One region of the Arthrobacter sp. NEB 688 genome, then DNA from elsewhere that is predicted to be linked to it. Evidence: predicted binding sites of a transcription regulator. Region 1 holds the regulator's gene; the other holds the start of a gene.

Region 1 (7,786 bases):
CCCGCCGCGGTGCACGTTGGACCGGAACTCGTCGCCCTTGGCGACCCGGCGCATCGCGGCGACGACGCGGTCGCCGACGACGAGCGCGCGGATGTCGCGGCCCTTGCTCTCCTTGACGAAGCGCTGGATGAGCACGTTCTGCTTCGTCGACTGCAGCGTCTCGATGATCGCCTCGGCGGTCTTCATCTCCGGGGCGAGGATGACCCCGATGCCCTGGGTGCCCTCGAGCAGCTTGATGACGACCGGCGCGCCGCCGACCCGCTCGATGGCGGGGATGACGTCGGCCCGGTCGCGGACGAAGGTCGTCGGCGGCATCCCGATGTTGTGCCGCGAGAGGATCTGCGTCGCGCGCAGCTTGTCGCGCGAGTTGGCGATGCCCCACGAGGTGTTCGGCGTGTAGACGTCCATCTGCTCGAACTGCCGCACGACGGCGGTGCCGAAGTAGGTGATGGAGTTGCCGATCCGCGGCAGGATCGCGTCGTAGGTCGACAGCCGCTTGCCCCGGAACTGCAGGTCGGGCTCGTCCCCGGACAGGTCGATGCCGAAGCGGAGGGTGTTGAGGACCTTGACCTGGTGGCCACGGTCCTGGGCGGCGGTGCGCAGGCGCTGCGTACTGTACGAGCGAGGCGCGCGGGAGAGGATCGCGAGCTTCATGGTTTCCCGGCGGGAGAGGACGGATGACGGACAGCCATTCCTACACCCTCGCAGGCTGGCGTGAGTGGGTGAGCCTCCCGACGATCGGCGTGCCGTGGGTCAAGGCCAAGCTCGACACCGGCGCGCGGTCCTCGTCGATCCACGCCTTCGACCTCGAGGACCTCGAGCGCGACGGCGAGCGGTGGGCCCGCTTCCGCCTCCAGCCGTGGCAGCGCTCGGACGCCGACGCGGTGCGGTGCGAGTGCCCGGTGCTCGACGTGCGCGAGGTGCGCTCGTCCTCCGGCCACTCCGAGGAGCGCCTCGTCGTCGCGATGGACCTCGTCCTCATGGGCCGCACGGTCGCGGCCGAGATGACGCTGGCCAACCGCGACGAGATGGGCTTCCGGATGCTCGTCGGCCGCGAGGCGCTGCGCCAGGGCTTCGCCGTCGACCCCGGGCGCTCCTACCTCGGGGGCCGGCCGCCGCTCGCGATGCGCCGGCGCAACCGGGGGAGGGCCTGATGCCCCGGCGCACCCCGCGCCCCTCGTTCGAGATCGGCCACGTCCGCGTGCGGGCCGGCCGGACGCAGTCGGTGTCGCTGCCGATCACGCGGCTCGTCACGGGCGCCGACGTCGAGCTGCCCGTACGCGTCGTCCACGGGCGCGAGGAGGGGCCGACCGTCTGGGTCGACGCCGCCATCCACGGCGACGAGGCCGTCGGGGTCGAGGTCGTGCGGCAGGTCGTCGCCGGGCTCGACCCGAAGACGTTCTGCGGCACCCTGATCGCCGTCCCCATCGTCAACGTCCTCGGCTTCTCGGCCGGCCAGCGCTACCTGCCGGACCGGCGCGACCTCAACCGGTCCTTCCCGGGCTCGCCGCGCGGCTCGCTCGCCGGCCGCATCGCGCACCTGTTCATGACCGAGGTCGTCGACAAGTGCGAGGTCGGCATCGACCTGCACACCGGCTCGGACCGGCGCACGAACCTGCCGCAGGTGCGGGCCGATCTCGAGGACCCGCGCACCCGTGCCCTGGCCGAGGCCTTCGCGGCGCCCGTGATGCTCAACGCGCGGCTGCGCGACGGCTCGCTGCGGTACGCCGCACGCGAGCGGGGCGCGACGGTGCTGCTCTACGAGGCGGGCGAGGCGTGGCGGATGGACCGCTGGGCGGTCGACGCCGGCGTGCTCGGCGTGCGCCGGGTCCTCGCCGCGCTCGGGATGACCGACCCGGTGGCCGAGGACCCGCCGGCGCCGTCGGCGGTGTCGTTCCGCAGCGGGTGGGTCCGCGCCCGCGGCACCGGGATGCTGCACCTCGAGGTCGGGCTGGGGGAGCGGGTCGAGCGCGGCGCGCGCCTGGGCGGCCTCTTCGACTCGCTCGGCAAGCGGGTGCGCCTCGTGCACGCCGACCGCTCCGGGATCGTCGTCGGGCGCACCGAGGCGCCCCTGGTCAACTCCGGCGACGCCGTCGTGCACATCGCCGAGGTCGAGGACTGACGCCGGGCGGGGTCAGACGCGGCGCAGGACCGCGGTGACCTTGCCGAGGATCGTCGCGTGGTCGCCGTCGATCGGCTCGAAGGCCGGGTTGTGCGGCATGAGCCAGACCTTGCCGTCGCGCCGCTTGAAGGTCTTGACGGTCGCCTCGTTGTCGAGCATCGCCGCGACGATGTCGCCGTTCTCGGCGGTCGGCTGCTGGCGCACGACGACCCAGTCGCCGTCGCAGATGGCGGCGTCGACCATCGACTCGCCGACGACCTTGAGGAGGAACAGGCTGCCCTCGCCGACGATCTGCTTGGGCAGCGGGAAGACGTCCTCGACGACCTCCTCGGCGGTGATCGGGACACCGGCGGCGATCTGGCCGAGGACCGGCACGTAGGAGGCCTCGGGGCGGGAGTCGCCGATGCCGGTCACGTCGCCCTCGTCCTGCTCGGGCCGGCGGTAGCCGCTGCCCTGGCGGTCGGGGGAGACGACCTCGATGGCGCGCGGGCGGTTGGGGTCGCGCCGCAGGAAGCCCTTGCGCTCGAGCGCGGAGAGCTGGTGGGCGACCGAGCTGGGGGAGGTGAGGCCGACGGCCTCGCCGATCTCGCGCATGCTCGGCGGGTACCCGTGCCGGTCGACGGCGTTGCGGATGACCTCGAGGATCTTGCGCTGGCGGTGGGTGAGGTCCCCGCCGTCGCCGCGGTCGGGCATCTCGTGGATGTCGGCGTTCCTCGGACGTGCCATCTCGACCCCTTTGCTGAGGCCACCCCGTACGACGGGGTGTCCTGACCGGTGTTTGTGCAGGTCAGACGGCTTGTCGGTGGTGCCGTGCAGTCTGACCTGCATGCGGACATCCTACGAGCGGGCGGCCCCGAACTCAAACAGGTGTTCGACGCGTGTCTTGTCCGCCTCGAACACGCGTGCTATAACTCGTACAGACGTTCTATCGAACACCGGTTCGACGGTGGCCCTGGCCGCCGGGATGGAGGACATGATGAGCGCGATCGCCTGGCACCCCACCGACCTCGGCAGCACCCACCCGGTGGCTCCCCGCCGCCCGCGGCTGGTCGTCATCGACGGCGCCGGCCAGGGCGGCCGCGCCGCCGCGGTCGCCGAGCCCGCGCTGCGCATCACGCGCCGCGGCCGCCTCGTGCTGCTCGTGATGGCGACGCTCGCCCTCGCCACCGTCCTCGGCCTGCGGGGTCTCGGCGGGGCCGGCGCGGCCGAGCCGGCGCACACCGTCTCGGTCACCGGTGGCCAGACCCTCTCCGAGATCGCGGCCACCGAGCTTCCCTCGATGTCGATCAGCGACGGCATCGTCGCCATCCAGCTCGCCAACGACCTGAGCACCGCCCAGGTGCGCGCCGGCCAGCAGCTGGTCATCCCCGCGGGCTGAGCCCCGCGCACGCGCCCCCGGGCGCGTCACGATCCCCGAGTCCCTCGACCCGACTCGGACGCCGGAGGGCGTCGTCTCCCGTGCAGGGAAGGCGACGCCCTCCGTGCTGTCCGCCCCGCTCGTGCGGGTGGGTCCTGCGGGCGGTCGGTGTCAACCGCGCCACACTCGGCCGAACGGGGGAGGGAGCATCCGCCGACCTGTCGGACCTCGCGGGCCCATCGGCCCGCCGGCGCCGTCCTGCCCTGCGCGACAGGGCTGTGCACCAACAGACTTCAGGGCATGCGGACACGTCGGCGCAGCTCCTCCCGCCACTCCCACCACCCGGTCGTCCAGTGCGGCGGCCAGGGCCGGTGGCACTGGTCGTGCGGATGCGGCGCCCGCGGGTCCGACACCTCGGGAGGCTGGCACGGCGCCTACACGGCGGCACTCGTGCACCACAGCCAGAGCCCCGGGGAATGAGACGTGCGGCCCGGGGATACACAGAGGGTCCCCGGGCCGCACCCTCGTCGTCGCTGGCTCTCCACCGAACCGACGACGAGAGCGAAGCGGCCCCGGCCGTCGCCTCCCCGGGAGGCCACGGCCCCGCGCCGCTGGGGTACGCAGGTCCCCTCACCCCTGACCCCCGACCGGGTCAGGGGTGGGGGGACCAGTGCGTTCACCCGCCGCCGGGGAGCGTGCGGCGCAGGACGAGCCGCGGCATCCTGCTGGCCACCGCGTCGGTGACGCCGACCTCCTCGAAGCCGGCCCGCTCGAACATCTTTCGCGTGCCGACGAAGGCCATCGTCAGGTCCATCCGCCCCTCGCCGGGGTCGACCGGGTGGGCCTCGACCGCCGGCGCCCCCTGCGCGGCCGCCCACGCCACGGCCCCCTCGATGAGGTGGGACGTCACGCCCTGGCGCCGGTGGCCGCCGCGCACGACGAGGCAGACGATGCTCCACACCGGCACGTCGTCGACCGGGTGGATCTTCGTCGAGTGCACGAGGCGAGGGATGTCGCTGCGGGCGCCGATGTTGCACCAGCCGACCGGGACGCCGTCGCGGTAGGTGACGACCCCGGGCGGGACCTCGCGCGCGCAGAGGCGACGGGCGGCCTGCTCGCGGCTGCCCTCGCCGAGCTCGTCGATCTCGCGCTGTCGCAGCCGGTGCGAGAGGCACCAGCAGTGCGTGGCGCGCCGGTTCGGGTTGACGACGTCGGCGAAGTCCTCGAACCGGTCCGGCGTGACGGGGTGGGTCTCCCAGGTGGTCATGCCGCAGCCAAGCACCGACGACCGACAGCGCGCCACCGCCTCCGTAGGGTCGGGGCGTGCGCATCGTCAGCCTGATCCCCTCGGCCACCGAGATCCTCTTCGCGCTCGGCGCGGGCGACGAGGTCGTCGGGGTCACCTTCGAGTGCGACTTCCCCGCGCAGGCCCGTGCGCGCCGGGTCGTCTCGACGTCGGCCCTGCCCGAGGGGCTGGAGCCGGGCGAGATCGACGCGGCCGTGTGCGCGGCGGTCGAGCGCGGCGAGGACCTCTACCACCTCGACGCCGGCGCCCTGGCCGACCTCGACGCCGACCTCGTCGTCACGCAGGACCTCTGCGCGGTGTGCGCCCTCGACGTCTCCACCGTCGACGCGGCGCTGCGCCACCTCGGCTGCCGCGCCGAGGTGCTCACCGTCGACCCGCACACCCTCGAGGAGGTGCTGGCCTCCGTCAGCGCCGTGGGGGAGGCGGTCGGACGACCGGCCGAGGCGGCGGCGCTCGTCGCCGACCTGCGGCGGCGCCTCGACGCGGTGCGCGAGCGGGTGGCCGGGCGGGCGCGCCCGCGGGTCGCGGTCCTCGAGTGGACCGACCCGCCGTTCGCGCCGGGGCACTGGATCCCCGAGATGGTCGATCTCGCCGGCGGCGAGAACGTGCTCGGGGCGGCGGGGGAGCGCTCGGTGGCCATCGGCTGGGAGGACCTGGCCGCGTCGTCCCCCGAGGTGGTCGTCGTCGCGCCGTGCGGCTACGACCGCGCCGGGGCGCAGCGCCAGGCCGACGCGCTCCTGGCCGCCGGGGTGCTGCCAGACGGGGTCGCCGTGCACGCGGTCGACGCCGACGGGCTGTGGGCGCGACCGGGGCCGCGGCTCGTCGACGGCGTCGAGGAGCTGGCGGCCTTCCTCCATCCCCTCGGGTGAGCGGGCGGGGGAGCGGCGGGGGTCAGTGCCGGCGCAGGCGGTGGTCCTCGTCGTCGTGCATCGCCTGGGCGCGGCGGCCCAGGGCGGCGAAGCCGACGAGGAGGAGGTCGAGCAGCGGCGAGGCGGGCCCGAGCCCGGGCTCGCGGCGCGAGGCCCCTTCGGTGTAGCGGCCCAGAGGACCTTCCATGGTGTAACCCATCACGTGTCCTCCCAGACGCGTTGCCCCCGACTTTTCCCTGACATTGACCAGAGTCGCATCAGGGTTTGGTCAAGGAATGGCAAAGACGGCCCGTGCCGGGTGTTCGGCGGCGCAGTGCTGGCCGAACGGACGATGCTCGTATCAGCGGCGGCGGCGGGTCCTCCTGAGGTCCATGAGCACCTCGCGCCGGCGGACCGCCCGCCGCACCCACCACCCGGTCGTCGGCTGCGACGCCCTCGGCCGGTGGCACTGGGAGTGCGGCTGCGGGGCCGGGGCGCGGGGCAGCCTCGGGCGCGGGGACTGGCACGGGGCGCTCACCGCGGCCCTGGTCCACCAGAGCACGGCTCCGGGGGAGTAGACCCCCAGATCTGGTGCCTCGGCCGGCGGATGCGTCCACCGGTGGTGGTGCGACACGCCGCCGTCCGGCCCTCCTGAAGGGGTTGCACCCCCGCTGACCTGCGCAGATGGCCGAACGGACGATCTTCGGCCTCCCCCTGTTGCGTCGCGGGTCACACGGGTGGCACGATGGCCACAACATCTAGTGGTTACACCGCTGTAGTTCGTCCACATCTTGTGCACACGAAATGCGGGTTCTCCACAGGTTGTTCACACTCGAGTCCACCGTTTCGTCCACAGGGGGAGGTCCGCCGTCATGCACTGTCCGTTCTGCCGGCACACCGACTCCCGGGTCATGGACTCCCGCACGACCGACGACGGCACGGCCATCCGCCGCCGTCGTCAGTGCCCGGAGTGCGGCCGCCGGTTCACCACCGTCGAGACCGCCAGCCTGAGCGTCGTCAAGCGCTCCGGCACCACCGAGCCGTTCAGCCGGGCGAAGGTCCTCGTCGGTGTCCGCAAGGCCTGCCAGGGCCGCCCGGTCACCGAGGACGACCTCGCCGTCCTCGCCCAGAAGGTGGAGGAGTCGATCCGCAGCGCGGGCTCGGCCGAGATCGACGCGCACGAGGTCGGCCTGGCCGTCCTCGGGCCGCTGCGCGAGCTCGACGAGGTCGCCTACCTGCGCTTCGCCTCCGTCTACCAGGCCTTCGAGTCCCTCGAGGACTTCGAGTCGGCCATCACCCTCCTGCGCGCCGAACGCGAGGCGACCGCCCAGGAACCGCAGGCCACCGCGCCTGTCACACCCCAGCAGTAGAACAGCACCACCAGGTCACCACCGCCCCCGCCAGAGGGGGCAGAACGAAGGGAAGAGGCATGACCGATGTCGCCGGAGCACGTGCAGGTGCCCGCAAGGCCGCCAAGGGCAAGGGGGTGAAGATCGAGCGGATCTACACCACCCCGGGCGTGCACCCCTACGACGAGGTGACCTGGGAGAAGCGCGACGTCGTCCAGCAGAACTGGAAGACCGGCGCGACGATCTTCGAGCAGCGCGGGGTCGAGTACCCCGACTTCTGGAGCGTCAACGCCTCCACCATCGTCACGACGAAGTACTTCCGCGGCGCGGTCGGCACCCCCGAGCGCGAGACCGGGCTCAAGCAGCTCATCGACCGCGTCGTCCTCACCTACGTCAAGGCGGGCAAGGACTTCGACTACTTCTCGAACGCCGAGGACGCCGAGATCTTCGAGCACGAGCTGACCTACGCCCTGCTGCACCAGGTGTTCAGCTTCAACTCGCCGGTCTGGTTCAACGTCGGCACCAAGAGCCCGCAGCAGGTCAGCGCCTGCTTCATCCTCTCGGTCGACGACTCGATGGACTCCATCCTCAACTGGTACAAGGAGGAGGGCTTCATCTTCAAGGGCGGCTCGGGCGCGGGCCTGAACCTCTCGCGCATCCGCTCGTCCAAGGAGCTCCTCTCCTCCGGCGGCACCGCCTCCGGCCCGGTCTCCTTCATGCGCGGCGCCGACGCGTCCGCGGGCACCATCAAGTCCGGTGGCGCCACCCGCCGCGCGGCCAAGATGGTCGTCCTCGACGTCGACC
Region 2 (7,786 bases), 1.1 Mb from region 1:
GGACGCCTCGGCGACCGAGCGCGAGACCGTGCGCTCCGACGAGGACGGCACCCTGACCCGCACCGAGCGGGACGAGGACGCCAACGCCTTCGGCCAGACCTTCGGGTTCGACCGCAGCGAGGGTGACCTGTTGGGTTCCTTCCGCAGCACCAGCCTTGTCGACGGGGTGTTCGACAACCGCTGACCCGGGTCGGCGCGACACCGGCCGGCCGGCGACCTCCCGGTCGCCGGCCGGCCCGGTGGCGCTCCCGGACGTGTGTGGGGAACGTCGGCATCCCGACGGTCTCCACACACGTCCGCGGGCGAATCGGGGGATGGGAGAGTGGGGGGATGAGCCACGCCGAGGTGACGATCGACGGACTGCCCGAGCACTACCTCACCCGCCGGCCGGAGGTGGACGACGTCCCGGCCGTCACCGCGCTCCTCGCGGCGCACCAGGAGGCGGCCAAGGGCTCCTCCGCTGTCGACCCGCAGGCGATGGTCGTCCAGCTCGCCGGCACGGGCTCGTGGACCCGCCGCCAGGTGCTCGTCGAGGACGCCGACGGCCGCCTCCTCGCGTGGCTGTCGGTGCACGACCGGGCCGCGGGGCGCACCCTCGTCGAGGTCACGGTCTCGCCGCAGCACGACGCCGCCGATGCCCTCGCCGCGCACCTCTTCGCCGCCGGCGAGCGCTACGCCCGCGACATCGGCCGGATGCGCGGCCTGCGCACGACGCTGCTCGACTCCGGCGCCTACGCCGACGACCCCCGCCAGCAGCGCTGGCTCGAGGCCGCCGGCTACCGGCACACCCGCACGTGGCTGCAGATGACCCGCCCCGTCACCTCCGAGGAGGCGAGCAGCCTGCCCGGCCCGCGCGAGGGCGTCACCGTCCGGCCGGTCGACCGTCACGACGACGGCCTGCCGCTCGCGCAGGACCTCCAGGCGGTGCACCGGGTGCTCGAGGAGTCCTTCCAGGACCACTTCAGCTCCTACCGCGAGAGCTTCCCCGAGTTCGTCATGCGGCTGCGCGAGGACCCCGGCCACCGCTGGGACCACTGGTGGCTCGCGACGGTCGAGGGTCCGGAGGGGCCGGTGCCCGCCGGCGCCGTCGTCTCGTCGGTCCTGCGCCCCGACGCCGACGGCATCCCCGGCAGCTACGTCGACTACATCGGCGTGCACCGGACGGCCCGCGGCCGCGGGGTGGCGAAGGCGCTGCTGCACCAGGTCATCGGCGACGCCGCCAAGCGCGGCCGCAACCGGGTGGGCCTCGAGGTCGACGCCGACAGCCCGACCGGCGCCGACGGCCTCTACGCGTCGATGGGCTGGGTCACCGACTACCGGACGCAGTCCTGGCACCAGGACCTCGACCTCTGACCGGTCGCGGCCCGCGCGTCAGCGGGCGATGTCGACGACGAGCCGGGTCGGGTTCTCCAGCACCGAGACCGTGAACGGCCGCTGACCGCCCCTGAGGCCGATGAACTGCTGGCCGACCCCCTCGAACCCGCCCCAGATGGCCGGCGCCGCCGCGATGCCGGTGCCCTCCAACGTCCGGGGCAGCGGGTCGTCGGCGCTCGGGGCGGACTCGCCGGGCATGTCGACGGTGGAGACGAGCACCTCGAGCCAGGCGTCGCCCGGCACGTCCTTGCGCTCGCCGCTCGGGTCCTCGATCGGCGCGTCGACGTAGTGCACGCGGTAGCTGGGCACCCCGTCGCGCGCGAACTGGTAGACGACCCGGTCGTAGGTGGTGTGGCCGGCGACGCGCGACTCCAGCCCGATGCCGACGCGTCCGCCGAGGGTCGGCCAGTCGCCGCTGGTCCTCTCGTCGAGGGAGTACCCGTCGGGCACCGACGCCGACGGGCTCGGCGAGGCGCTGGGGTCGGCCGTGGCCGACGGCGAGTCGCTCGGCGAGGGCGACGCGGACGGGGAGGCCGGCTCGCTCGTGGACGGCGAGGCCGAGGTCGAGACGGGCGCCGGGTCGTCCGGGTCGGAGGAGCAGCCCGCGACGGCGGCCAGCGCGAGCACGGCCACCCCCACCCCGAGGACGCGGACGGTCGGTGTGCGGCGTCGTGTCGTCATGGCGCCTCCCTTCACGCCTCCATCGTCCTCGACGTGGGGGCCCGTGCGTGGGACCTTCGGCGGACTCGGCCCGGTCCGGGCTCAGCGCACCGTGACCCGCGCGCCGTGTCGGGGCACGCTCGTGATGTTGCGGACCCGCGGACCCTCGGGCGCCACCGACTCGACGTCGTACGCGACGAGGACCTCCCGCAGCACCGCGACGGCCTCCATCAGCGAGAACGACGCCCCGATGCACCGGCGCGCCCCGCCGCCGAACGGGATCCACGTGTGCGGGGCGGGCTGCCCGCCGACGAAGCGGCCGGGGTCGAACGCGAACGGGTCGGGATGGCTCGCGGCCCGCTGGTGGGCGAGGATCACCGAGGCGCCGACGGTGGCCCCGGCCGGCAGGTCGACCCCGCCGACGCGCGCCGGCTCGCGCAGGACCCGCACCACCATGGGGATGACGGGGTGCAGGCGCATCGCCTCCTTGACGAGCGCCTCGAGGAGGTCGTCGTCGCCGGTGCGCGCGGCCGCGCGGGCCCGGGCGCGCAGGGCGGGGTCGAGGCCGACCTCGTGGAGGGTCCAGGCGAGGGCGGTGGCCGTCGTCTCGTGGCCGGCGAGCAGCAGCGTGACGAGCTGGTCGCGCAGCTCGGCGTCGGTCAGGCGCTCGCCCTCGACCTCGACCCGCAGCAGCGTCGACAGCACGTCCGTGCGCAGGGCGAGGTCCGGGCTCGCACGACGGTCGGCGATCTCCTCGTGCAGGAGCGCGTCGAGGGCACGGGTGCGCTCGACCGCCCGCCGCCACATCCCGACGCGCCGCAGCCGGGGCACGGCCCAGCCGAGGAAGACGAGCGGGCTGACGTCGACGAGCTCGCGGACGAGGGGCCGCAGCCGCGCGAGCCGGGCCTCGTCGGTGACGCCGAAGACGACGCGCAGGATGACCTCGAGCGTGACGGCGTTCATCCGGTCGAGCACGGGGAAGGCGACCCCCGGTGTCCAGGAACCGACCTCGGTCTTCGCCAGCCCCGTCACGAGGTCGGCGTAGCCGCGCAGCGCCCGGCCGGAGAAGGCGGGCGTGAGGAGGCGCCGGGCGCGCCGGTGCTCCTCGCCGTCGACGAGCAGCACCGAGTGCTCGCCCATGACCGGCCCGAGGATGGCGTTGGCCTCGCCGGCGCGGAAGACGGCGGGGTCGCCGGCGAAGACGTCGCGGACGGCGTCCGGTGCGCTGACGAGGACGGTGTTGCGGGTGCTGGGGAAGAGCCGGACCGTCACGACGTCCCCGTAGCGGCGGTGCAGCCAGGGCACCCAGCGGTGGCGGAAGCGCATCATCCCGACGCTCTGGACGAGGCGGGGCAGGCGCGGGCCGGGCGGCAGGAGGGCGGGGTCGGCCGGAGGGGTGCGCCGGGCCGCGCGTGCTGCGTCCATGGGTGCCTCCTCCGGTCCCGAGGCTATCGCTGCGGGCGCCGGCGGGTGGGGAGGTCGACGTACCCTGAGCCCATGGGTCCTGAGCGCACGGGTCGACGCGTGGCGCTGGCGCTGGGCGCCGGCGGAGCACGCGGGTACGCGCACATCGGGGCGCTCCAGGTCATCGAGGAGCGCGGGTTCGAGGTCGTGGCCGTCGCCGGCACCTCGATGGGCGCCCTCGTCGGCGGGCTGGCCGCGGCCGGGCGGCTCGACGCCTACACGGAGTGGGTCACCGGGCTGACGCAGTACGACGTGTGGCGGCTGCTCGACATGAACCTCGGCGGGGGCGGCGCCATCCGGGCCGAGCGCATCTTCGCCAAGGTCGGCGAGATCCTCGACGGCACCCTCATCGAGGACTGCGCCGTGCCGTTCACGGCGGTCGCGACCGACCTCAACCACCGGCGCGAGGTGTGGTTCCAGCGGGGGCCGATGGCGACGGCCATCCGCGCGTCCGTCGCGATCCCCAGCCTCGTGACGCCGATCGTCGTCGACGGCCGCCTCCTCGTCGACGGCGGCCTCATGAACCCGGTGCCGATCGAGCCGACCGCCGCCGTCATGTCCGACCTCACCGTCGCGGTGAGCCTCCAGGCCGGGCACAGCACGGGGATGCCCGTCGCGCCGGTGCGCTCGCCGGGGGTGACGAGCACCGTCGCGGGCTCGGTGCGCTCGCTGACCCACCGGGTGTCGGCGCTCATGGGCGGTGGCTCGCACGACACGACGACCGAGGCGCCCGCCCGCGAGATGGTCGCCGAGGACGTCGAGGCGGTCACGGAGGGGGGCGGCTCGCCGGCGCTGGCCTCGGCCCCCGGGTTCTCGCCGGCGCCGAAGGAGCTCGCGTCCGCCGAGATCTTCAACCGCTCGTTCGACACGATGGCCGCGCTCATCACGCGCTACCGGATGGCGAGCAACCCCCCGGACGTCCTCGTCTCGGTGCCCTCCGACGCCTGCCGCACGATGGACTTCCACCGCGCCTCGGAGATGATCGCGCTGGGCCGCGAGCTGACCGAGCGGGCCTTCGACGAGGCGGGATGGTGAGCGCCGCCGGCGTCGGGGCGCTCGCCGACCTCGCCGAGGAGCTCGTCCGGACGACGGCCGGCGAACGGGCCCTGCTCGGCGTCGCCGGTGTGCCCGGAGCGGGCAAGTCGACCCTGGCCGAGGCGCTCGTCGCCGAGCTCGCGCGGCGGCGCGGGGCCGCGTGGGTCGCCCAGGTGCCGATGGACGGCTACCACCTCGCGGACGTCCAGCTCGAGCGGCTCGGTCTCCGCGACCGCAAGGGCGCCCCCGAGACCTTCGACGCGCGGGGCTACGCGGCCCTGCTGCGCCGGCTGCGCGAGGACCCCGAGCGCGACGTGTACGCGCCGGGCTTCGAGCGCGTCCTCGAGCAGCCGCTGGCCGGGGCCGTCGTCGTGCCCGGGGGAGCGCGGCTCGTCGTCACCGAGGGCAACTACCTGCTGCTGGAGGGCGACTGGCGCGAGGCGCGGGCCGCGCTCGACGCCGTCTGGTTCGTCGACGGCGACGACGCCCTGCGCCGGCAGCGGCTGCTGGCGCGGCACGTCGAGTTCGGCAAGACGCCGCAGGAGGCGCAGGCCTGGGTGGCGGCGGTCGACGACCGCAACACCGCGCTGGTGCGCGAGCGGGCCGGTGCCGCAGACCGGGTCGTGCTGGCCACCGACGGGGGCTGGGAGCTGCCGGCGCGCTGACGCCGACGACGCCGGACCCCTCGCGGGATCCGGCGCCGTCAGGATGGGTCGGGTTGCGGCTCAGTCGGACTGGCCGTACAGACCGGCGAGGGTCGAGCCCTCGGCCCAGTGGATGTTCGTGATCGGGTTGCGCGGGTCGTCGAGGCCCTTGTTGTACGTGTAGGCGCCGCTCTCGTAGAGCGCCCAGACGTGGGCGTTGCCGTTCGAGCTCCCGTAGGCGAGGCCCTCGATCATCGAGGGGGCGCGCATGCAGAAGGACGTGGCGTCGGTGACGTCGCCGGTGGAGGCGGTGGACCGCACCCAGACGTTGCCGCGGTCGTTGCGGCCGTAGGAGGTCGCGAAGACGAACCGGGACCCGACGGTGGTCATCCCCTGGGTCTTCGCGGGGACGGTGCGCTTGGTGCTCGTGTAGGTGAGGGAGCCGTCGCTGTTGGGCCGGTAGCGCCACATGCTCTGGTGGCTCGTCTCCGAGAAGTCGCCGGTCCAGACGTACCCGCCCTGGGTGCCGAGGAACGAGGCCTTGCCGGCGACGTCCTGGGTGTCCTTGGGGGTGTAGGTGTGGTTGTTGTTGGCCGCCAGGAGCACGGACCTGACCCCCGACGCCGACCAGTAGCGGACGATGCCCTCGCCGCCGACGTAGACGTACCCCCCGGCGACGGCGATGCCACCGGCGTGCGTGGTCGGGATGAGCATCCGGCCGAGGCTCTCGCCGCGGTCCGGGCCGCTCAGCCACACGCCGAAGACCGCGCTCGGACCGTCGGGAGTGCCGTTGCCGTTGTCGTCGTGGTACGCCGAGATGAGCAGCACGTCGTCGGTGCCGCGGACGTCGTTCCAGTAGGCCAGGCCCTGCGGCACGTAGCGGCCGTCGAGGAGGCCGGCCGGGACCGCGACGCTGTTGTGGAAGGTGTCGTCGTACGTGGCGCTCGCGGACGGGCCCGGGTAGAAGTCCGAGCTGCCGGTCGTCGTGCGGCACATCGAGTCCTCCGCGACGGCCGCGCCCGGCGTCGCGACGGTGACGAGCCCGCCGAGCGTGACGGCCGCCAGCGCGGCGGCCAGGGTCTTCAGTCGTGCCATGTCGTGTGGTCTCCCCTCGTGGGGCGGCGCCGGTGCGCCGCCGTCCCGGTCACCGTAGGCCCGGCGGGGCCCGGGGGACATGGGGAGCGCTCCCCTGGGGTCCGCGCAGGGGTGGGCGGCGGCCGGCGAGCCGCACTCTTGATGGGCGAGAGTCGTTGAGCGGCAGACGATTTGGTACTGTCGAACCCTTGTTCGACGGATGTCTCGGCGGTAGGATGGGGTCACGAGGGGAGGGGGAGCGAATGGCATCGACGAGCACGCTCGGGCCGGGTCCCGGGGACGTCGCGCAGGCGGCGCACACGGCACGCCGGCTGGTGCGTGAGGTCCTGTCCCCGACCGTCGCCTGCGGCTCGAGCGAGGAGTGGGCGGCCGCTCTCGGCGAGCTCCGGGCCCTGGCCGATGTCGTCGAGGCGGCGCAGGCCGAGGTGGTCGTGCGGCTCGCGGCGATCGAGCCGCACGTGCTCGGGACCGGCGAGCTCGTCGAGACCCACCGGGCTCCCGGCCACGTCTCGCTCGACGCGCCGTCGATCGTCTCCGGCGTCCTCGGGATGACCGCCGCGCACGCCGAGCGCTGGGTGCGCGACGCCGTCCGCCGCGCCGCCGACGGCCCCGAGGGCACGGGCACGGCGACCGGCCTGGGACGTCTGCACGCCGCGATGACCGAGGGCCGCGTGGACGGGTACCGGGCCGGCGTCGTCGCCCACGAGCTCGAGGAGGTCCCGGCGGAGGTCGCCGCCACGGTGTGCGAGGCCGTCGACGCGTTCCTCGGCGTCGAGGACGCTCCCCGCCTGCGCCGGCGGGTGCGGCGGGTGCTGGCCCGGATCTCGCCGGACCTCCTGCGGCGCAGGGCCGTCCGCGCCCGCTCCGCGTCGTCGCTGCGGCGATGGGTCGACGAGCCCGGCACCGACACCTGGCTCGGCACCTTTCCCTCCGAGGAGGCCTCCCGGGCGTGGGCCGCCATCGACGCCCTCGCGCAGCGCCTCGTCGCCGACGGCACCTGCGATGGCATCGACCGGGCGCGGGCCCGGGCGCTCACCGACCTCGTGACCGGCAGCGCGACGATCGACCTCCAGGTCCACCTCGTGACCGTCGCTCCGGACGGTTCTCCCGACGGTGCGGTCCGGTCGGCGCGGTCGGGGGCCGTCGAGCAGCCGGGTGACCTCGTGACCGTGCACGGTGCTGCCCCCGGTGAGCCCGTCCTCGTCGCCCGCGACTGGCTGGAGCGGGCGGTCGCGTCGACGTCGTGCCGCACCGACCACCTCGGGCGGGTCGGGGTCGACCCCGCGAGCGGCGCGCTGTCCGCCGTCGACGGTCCGACCACCGAGGGCTACCGGCCGGGCGCCCGCCTCGCGCGGCTGGTCCGGGCCCGGGACGGGCGCTGCCGCTTCCCCGGCTGCCAGGTCGCCGCCCGGTTCTGCGACCTCGACCACGTCGTGGCGTGGCCCGCCGGCCCGACGGCGGCGACCAACCTCGTCTGCCTCTGCCGGCGCCATCACCGCACGAAGCAGCGGCCG

Evidence for each region. The regulator LexA, encoded in region 1, represses DNA repair genes until DNA is damaged. The targets are predictions, from matches to a motif close to TCGAACANNTGTTCGA.
Region 2: HL663_RS05570 (HNH endonuclease signature motif containing protein) is a predicted target of LexA. The motif match lies at 6,453-6,468, and genes of this name have one in related genera.

What each region holds. Positions count from the first base shown of each region.
Region 1 is NZ_CP053707.1:2,275,994-2,283,779, forward strand. Features, by position in the region: gene HL663_RS10755 (RimK family alpha-L-glutamate ligase) at 1-654, opposite strand, end outside; gene HL663_RS10760 (ATP-dependent zinc protease family protein) at 678-1,154, shown strand; gene HL663_RS10765 (succinylglutamate desuccinylase/aspartoacylase family protein) at 1,154-2,122, shown strand; gene lexA (transcriptional repressor LexA) at 2,135-2,848, opposite strand; gene HL663_RS10775 (LysM peptidoglycan-binding domain-containing protein) at 3,069-3,500, shown strand; gene HL663_RS10780 (GNAT family N-acetyltransferase) at 4,156-4,746, opposite strand; gene HL663_RS10785 (cobalamin-binding protein) at 4,803-5,654, shown strand; gene HL663_RS10790 (hypothetical protein) at 5,677-5,841, opposite strand; gene HL663_RS10795 (hypothetical protein) at 6,026-6,211, shown strand; gene nrdR (transcriptional regulator NrdR) at 6,506-7,003, shown strand; gene HL663_RS10805 (vitamin B12-dependent ribonucleotide reductase) at 7,063-7,786, shown strand, end outside.
Region 2 is NZ_CP053707.1:1,169,300-1,177,085, forward strand. Features, by position in the region: gene HL663_RS05535 (hypothetical protein) at 1-184, shown strand, start outside; gene HL663_RS05540 (GNAT family N-acetyltransferase) at 331-1,353, shown strand; gene HL663_RS05545 (AMIN-like domain-containing (lipo)protein) at 1,372-2,055, opposite strand; gene HL663_RS05550 (cytochrome P450) at 2,137-3,459, opposite strand; gene HL663_RS05555 (patatin-like phospholipase family protein) at 3,532-4,533, shown strand; gene HL663_RS05560 (nucleoside/nucleotide kinase family protein) at 4,527-5,198, shown strand; gene HL663_RS05565 (hypothetical protein) at 5,259-6,272, opposite strand; gene HL663_RS05570 (HNH endonuclease signature motif containing protein) at 6,515-7,786, shown strand, end outside.